DNA from 3 places in the Caulobacter sp. FV2ye17ST genome. Region 1 is predicted to be linked to each of the others. Evidence: predicted binding sites of a transcription regulator. Region 1 holds the regulator's gene; each other region holds the start of a gene.
The links. Region 1 encodes LexA, which represses DNA repair genes until DNA is damaged. Its sites were predicted from a motif close to ATGTTCNCNANNTGTTCT; they were not measured.

Region 2: ACW17V_RS02535 (ImuA family protein) is a predicted target of LexA. The motif match lies at 1,370-1,387, and genes of this name have one in related genera.
Region 3: recA (recombinase RecA) is a predicted target of LexA. The motif match lies at 1,374-1,391, and genes of this name have one in related genera.

What each region holds. Positions count from the first base shown of each region.
Region 1 is NZ_CM178727.1:1,940,090-1,942,358, forward strand. Features, by position in the region: gene mfd (transcription-repair coupling factor) at 1-334, shown strand, start outside; gene lexA (transcriptional repressor LexA) at 831-1,541, opposite strand; gene ACW17V_RS09465 (hypothetical protein) at 1,686-1,937, shown strand; gene lepB (signal peptidase I) at 1,973-2,269, opposite strand, start outside.
Region 2 is NZ_CM178727.1:503,557-505,825, forward strand. Features, by position in the region: gene ACW17V_RS02530 (acetyl-CoA carboxylase family protein) at 1-1,290, opposite strand, end outside; gene ACW17V_RS02535 (ImuA family protein) at 1,400-2,182, shown strand.
Region 3 is NZ_CM178727.1:2,861,053-2,863,321, forward strand. Features, by position in the region: gene recA (recombinase RecA) at 205-1,269, opposite strand; gene ACW17V_RS13750 (EAL domain-containing protein) at 1,525-2,269, shown strand, end outside.

The DNA.
Region 1 (2,269 bases):
CCGCGAAGCCCTGGCCGCCGAACTGATCGACCGCTTCGGCCCGCTGCCGCCCGAGACCGACAGCCTGCTGAAGGTCGTCGCGATCAAGGGCCTCTGCCGTGAAGCCAATGTCGCCAAGATCGACGTCGGGCCCAAGGGCGCGGTGGCCAGCTTCCGAAACGACACCTACGCCAACCCTCTGGGGCTGATGCAGTACGTCGCCAAGAACAGCCTGGTCTGGAAGGTGCGCCCCGACCAGAAGGTGGTGATCAAGGGCGAGTGGGACACCCCGGCGCAGCGGCTGGATGCCGCGGAGAAGATTCTGGGGCACCTGGCGCGGATCGCCAAGGAGTAGGGCGTACTTTCGAAGAAGCCCCTCCGTCGCAGTTGGCGAAGGGGCTTCTTCGAAAGTGTAAGATTTCACTCCTTGATCAAAGTTCCCCAAATTTCAGCGTCATCGCTGAGCTCTTCAACAACGATGTTTACGCTACACCAAATCTCATCCGACGTTCTAGTATAGCGGAATAGACGAGTCTTAACGCGGCCGTCGAAGCTCGAGCGAGAAGTATCGTTGGCGATTTGTATGTAGTCCCCGACGCTCGGGAGCATTGTGAAGCCTTTGTCATCAGTGTCGATGCCAATAATTTCACCGTCGTCCGTAGGGCGTATTGAGCCGCGTGAAAGGTGTTGAAAGTCCACGTGGTAGCGCATTTTGCTTCCCCTTTTTCTAAAGGGGAGTGAAGCACGAAAAGCTCGCCAGGGTCGAGCAAGTGGATTGCAAATCATATCAACGAAAAAGGCCGCCCCGGCATTGCCGGGACGGCCTGAAATCTCCCGCACTTACCCAGCGCCTAGTGGTACCGCCGGATCAGCCCCACCAACTTGCCCTGCACCTCGACCTGATCCGGACCAAAGATCCGCGTCTCGTACTTCGGGTTGGCCGCTTCCAGGGCGATCGAGCCGCCCTTCTTGCGCAGGCGCTTCAGCGTGGCTTCTTCGCCAACCAGCGCCACGACGATCTCGCCGGAGGTGGCGGTGTCGCCCTTCTTGATGATCACATAGTCGCCGTCGAGGATGCCGGCCTCGATCATCGAGTCGCCCTGCACCTCGAGCACATAGTGCTCGCCGCCGCCCAGCATGCTTTCCGGCACCGGCAGGCGGTCGCGTTCGTGCTGGATGGCGTCGATGGGCGTGCCGGCGGCGATCTTGCCCAGGATCGGCAGCTCGCGGCTGTCATTGGCCGGCGCCGACATGGCGCCGCTGCTCGATGGGGTCGCACCGCCACCGCCTTCGACCACCTGCGGCTTGAACGTCCCGCGCCCCTTGGGCGGCGAGGCGGTCGTCGCCTGTTGCGGCAGCTTGACCACTTCCAGCGCCCGAGCGCGGTGGGCCAGGCGGCGAATGAAGCCGCGCTCTTCCAGCGCCGTGATCAGACGGTGGATGCCCGACTTCGATGCGAGGTCCAAAGCCTCTTTCATCTCGTCGAACGACGGCGATACGCCGCTCTCCTTGATGCGTTCGTGGATGAACATCAGCAGCTCGTGCTGCTTGCGCGTGAGCATCTCGACCTCGACGAAGACGCGGAACAAACCGCAAACCTTGCGAATGTTCTCTAGGCGTTCTTCCTTAATGTCAAGTTGACGACCGAGGAACGCGAACGGCTCGACATTCGTTGGTGGCTGACGATTTTCACAGGGGCGTCAGCCATGAGCTTCCAGCAGTTGAATCCGACCATGCCGGTGTCGGTCGAGGGCAAGGGAACCGGATTTGCCTTTGCGGTCATCGACTACGGTCAGGAACATCACCTGATCTGGGTCGTCGCCATCGACGGCACGGGCGAGATCTGGTCGGCGCCCAATCCCAAGGTTCGCGTGCAGTCCAACTGGACCATGGGCCGCAAGATTGCGCCGCCGACCAATGTCGAACCGCTCAGAACGGCGGCCGCCGCGGCGGGTTGAGGCCGGAAGACCCCGAATCGTCCTCGTGATTCGGATCAGGCAACCGGCGCGATCAGGCTTTTGAAAGTGCGGCCCCAGCGCGGTCCCTTGCTGGCGTCCCAGGAAAACAGCACGCGCTCTGCGCGACCGACCAGATTTTCGGCCGGCACAAAGCCCATGCCGGTTCCAGGCGGCAGGTGGCGATCCAGGTCCCTGTTCCAGGCGCAGGCGGCGTCGCCCTGGCGGATCGGACCGGGATCGAAGCGGCTGTCGACAGAGTTGTCGCGATTGTCGCCCATCATGAAATAGCAGCCGGCCGGTACGACATAGACGCCCGTATTGGCCGCCGCCGT
Region 2 (2,269 bases), 1.4 Mb from region 1:
CCAGTCCGACTGCGCCAGGATCGCGCGGATCAGCGGGGCGGTGGTGGCGACGCCGGTGATGGTGAACTCGCCCAGCGCCCGGTCCAGACGCGCGGCGGCCTCGGCCGGGGTGCGACCGCGCGTGATCACCTTGGCCAGCAGGCTGTCATAGGCCCCGCCCACCACAAGGCCGACCGCGCCGGCGCCATCCACCCGCACGCCCAGGCCGCCGGGCGGGGCGTAGGCGGTCAGGGTTCCGGACGAGGGCTTCACCTGGCCATCGGCGGTCAGGGTTTCGGCGTTGATCCGCGCCTGGATCGCCGCGCCCACGGCGGGCGGGGCGGCGGTCAGGTCCAGCTCGGCCAGGGTCTTGCCCGCCGCCAGCTCGAACTGCAGGCGCACCAGATCTAGGCCCGTGACCTCCTCGGTGACGGTGTGTTCGACCTGCAGGCGCGGATTGGTCTCGATGAAGGCAAAGTCGCCGGTGGCCGTATCCAGCAGATATTCTACGGTGGCCAGACCCCGATAGCCGGCGCACAGGGCCTGCGCCGCCTGGGCCATGGCCGCGCGCGTGGCGCCCGGCAGGTTCGGGGCCGGAGCGATCTCGACCAGCTTCTGGTTGCGACGCTGCAGGGAGCAGTCGCGGTCGCCCACCGCCAGGACGGCGGCGCCGTCGCCGACGATCTGCACCTCGATGTGGCGCGCGCTTTCGATCAGCTTTTCGGCATAGAGGCCCCCGTCGCCGAACGCGGCCATGGCCTCGCGGGCGCAGGCGGCGAAGGCGGCGTCCAGTTCGCCGGGGTCGAGCACCAGCCGCATGCCGCGTCCGCCGCCGCCGGCCCGGGCCTTCAGCATGATCGCGCCGTGCTGGGTCAGAAAGGCCTGCGCGGCCGGCAGGTCCAGCGCGCCGGTTCCAGGGATCAGGGGGACGTTCAGCCTTGCGGCCAGGGCGCGGGCGGCGGCCTTGTCGCCGAAGGTCTCCAGATGCTCGGGCGCCGGGCCGATGAAGGTGATCCCCGCCGCCGCGCAGGCGCGGGCCAGGGCGGGGTTCTCCGACAGGAAGCCATAGCCGGGATGCAGGGCGTCGCAGCCCGCACCCTTGGCGGCGGCGATGATGGCCTCGATGTCGAGATAGGCGCGGGCGCCCGAGCCAGGCAGGGCGACGGCCTGATCGGCGGCGGAAACGTGCGGGCTGGCGGCGTCGTCGCTGGCGAACACCGCCACGCTCTGGATGCCCAGCTCGGCGGCGGCGCGGGCGATGCGGAGGGCGATTTCGCCGCGGTTGGCGATCAGCACGCGCTGGAAGGTCATGGCGTTTCCTGGAGGGGCTTCATACGGCCGTTTGACGCACCATGGCCGCCCCGGCTTGACTCTCCAAGCCTATAAGATCAGAACAAAATAGGAACAAAGGATTGGATTGATGGCCGTCCCGCGCGAGGCGCGCATAGCGGCGTTGAAGGGCCGGATCGCTGCTCTGGAAGCAGGGACTCGGACTCCGAGTCCGGTCCTGAGCTTTGGCGATGCGGCGATCGACAGCTGTTTTCCGGCGGGCGGCCTGCCGTCCGGCGCCTGGCACGAGGTGATGGGCGCCGGGCTGGAGGACGAGACCTCCGCCGCCCCCGCCGCCTTCGCCGCCCTGCTGATCCGGCCCCTGCTCAAGGCCGGGGCGGTGGTGTGGGTGATGCGGCGCACCGATCTGTTCGCGCCGGGCCTGGCGGGGCTGGACGTCCCCACCGACCGGCTGATCCAGGTCAGGGCCCGCGACGAGGCCGAGGTGCTGTCGGTTCTGGAGGACGCCCTCTCGACCGTGGGCGTCGCCGCCGCCATCGGCGAGGCCGAGGCTCCGGAGCTGAAGGTCGGTCGCCGGCTGCAGCTGGCCTGCGAGAAGCGCGGCAGTTTCGGGGTGCTGCTGCACCGGCGGCCTTATGGCGGACCGGCTGGCGCGGCGCGGACGGTGTCGGGCTCGTCGTCGTTCAGCCGCTGGCGCATCGCCGGCGCGCCCAGCCAGCCGCCGCCGGATGTTCCGGGCCTGGGCCCGCCGCGCTGGCGGGTCGAACTCGAGCGCTGCCGGGGCGGACGTTCCGGCAGCTGGATCATGGAGTCTTCGGAGGCCGAGCATGGCCCGCATCCTTTCCGTCTGGTGTCCCAACTGGCCGATCACGACGTGGCGGCGGCGGAATCCGGGTTGCGATGGGCCGGGTGACAAGTCCTCCCCCCAGGGGGGGAGGCGACGCGAAGCGCCGGTGGGGGAAGTGATCCGCAACGCTCGCCGACTTCCCCCTCCGTCGGC
Region 3 (2,269 bases), 920 kb from region 1:
GGCCGCCTCCCCCTTTAGGGGGAGGACTTGGTGGCGCACGTCCCGCCCCCCCTCGCGCCATCCCCCAAAACGAAATCGGACGCCTGGCTTGGGGTCCAGGCGTCCGGGGGATCGCGGCCTTCGCGGCGGGAAGCCACGGGCGTCAGTATTGGCGGGATACGCCGTAGGCAAGCGAAGGTCGCGAAACCTGTCAGACCATGAGGTCTATTCGTCGCCGTCCTCGGGACCGCCGACCAGCAGCTCTTCCTCGATCTTCTGGGAAGACTTGCGGACAGCCGCCTCGATCTCGTTGGCCAGATCCTTGTTGGCCTTCAGGAATTCGCGGACATTGTCGCGACCCTGGCCGATGCGCTGGCTGTTATAGGAGAACCACGAGCCGGCCTTGTCGATGACGCCGGCCTTGACGCCCAGGTCGATGATCTCGCCCAGCTTGGAAATGCCCTCGCCGTACATGATGTCGAACTCGACCTCGCGGAACGGCGGGGCGACCTTGTTCTTGACGACCTTGACGCGGACATTGTTGCCGATGATCTCGTCGCGGTTCTTCACCGAGCCGGTGCGGCGGATATCCAGGCGCACAGAGGCGTAGAACTTCAGGGCGTTGCCGCCCGTCGTGGTCTCGGGGCTGCCGTACATCACGCCGATCTTGTGACGGATCTGGTTGATGAAGATGACGATGGTGTTGGTCTTGTTGATCGAGCCGGTCAGCTTGCGCAGCGCCTGGCTCATCAGGCGGGCCTGAAGGCCGGGCAGGCTGTCGCCCATCTCGCCCTCGATTTCCGCCTTGGGGGTCAGGGCCGCGACCGAGTCGATGACGACCACGTCGACGGCGCCCGAACGCACCAGGGTGTCGGTGATTTCCAGGGCCTGTTCGCCGTTGTCGGGCTGCGAGACCAGCAGGTTGTCGAGATTGACGCCCAGCTTGAAGGCATAGCCCGGATCGAGCGCGTGTTCGGCGTCGACGAAGGCGGCGGTGCCGCCGGCCTTCTGGACCTCGGCCACCACGTGCAGGGCAAGGGTGGTCTTGCCCGAGCTTTCCGGACCGTAGATCTCGATCACCCGCCCCTTGGGCAGGCCGCCGATGCCGAGCGCGATGTCGAGGCCGAGCGAGCCGGTGGAGACGGACTCCATCTCGACCTTGCCCTTCTCGCCCAGCTTCATCACCGAGCCCTTGCCGAACGCCCGGTCGATCTGCGCCAGCGCCGCTTCTAGAGCGCGCTGCTTGTCGCCGTCTTCCTTACCCACGAGTTTCAAAGCCGCCTGGTTCATTGGAGATGCGCCCTTATTCCATGATTCCACCCGGCCAAGCCGGGCTTCGCGTTTCACGCGCCCATTGATCGGTGGAACACTCAAAGTCGTACCGGCTTTGTTCCGTGTTCGCAAGATGTTCTTTTCGACATGTGCTCGTGTTCCAGTCCCCGGATCGAGGACGGGCGGACCCTTTGCCGCGCGCCTTGTTCAGATCGGGAAACACGTCCTTAAGGCCCGTGTGCGACGGTTCCGGTCGTATGGGGGAGCCGCGCCTTGTCGATTGATCCACGTCGCCTTCTTGGACTGGCGTTCGCCAGCGCCGATCTGCTCGTCGAGGTTCGCGACGGCAAGATCGGCATGGCCCTGGGGGCGGCGCAACGTATCGTCGGCCAGAGCGAGGCGGCGCTGACCGGCAAGGTCTGGCGCGACCTGTTCGCCCCCTGCGATCAGCCCCTGATGGATGCGATCTTCGCCTGCGCCGATGACGGCGCGCGTCGCGGGCCCGTGGTGGTTGGCCTGGCCGGCCAGGCGGAGCGTCATGTCAGCGTGGTCATGCGCGCCCTGCCCGAGAACGGCGGCCGCCTGTCCTGCGCCCTGACCTCGTGCCAGGCGCCCAGCCCTTCGCTCGGCCCCGAAGGCCTGCATCCGCGCGAATCGTTTGACGACATCGCCAAGGGCCTGTTCGAGGCGGCCCGGGTGACCGGGATCGAGCTGGAACTGGCCATGATCGAGTTCGCGGGCCTGAGCGACCGGCGCGCCGCCCTGCCCCGCGCTGAAGCCGAGGTTCTGGACGCCCAGGTGGCCGGGGCCGTGCGGGCCGAGTCGCACGGCGGCTCGGCGGCCACACGCCTGTCGGACGACCGTTTCGCCGTCCTGCGCGCCAAGGACGAAAACACCGATAACCTGACCCGCCGCCTGAGCCAGATGCTGGAGATGGACGCCACGGCCCATGTGGTGTCGCTGGAGGTCGGGACCGCTTCGGCCCGCGCCATGCGCGCCCTGCGCTATGCGCTCGACG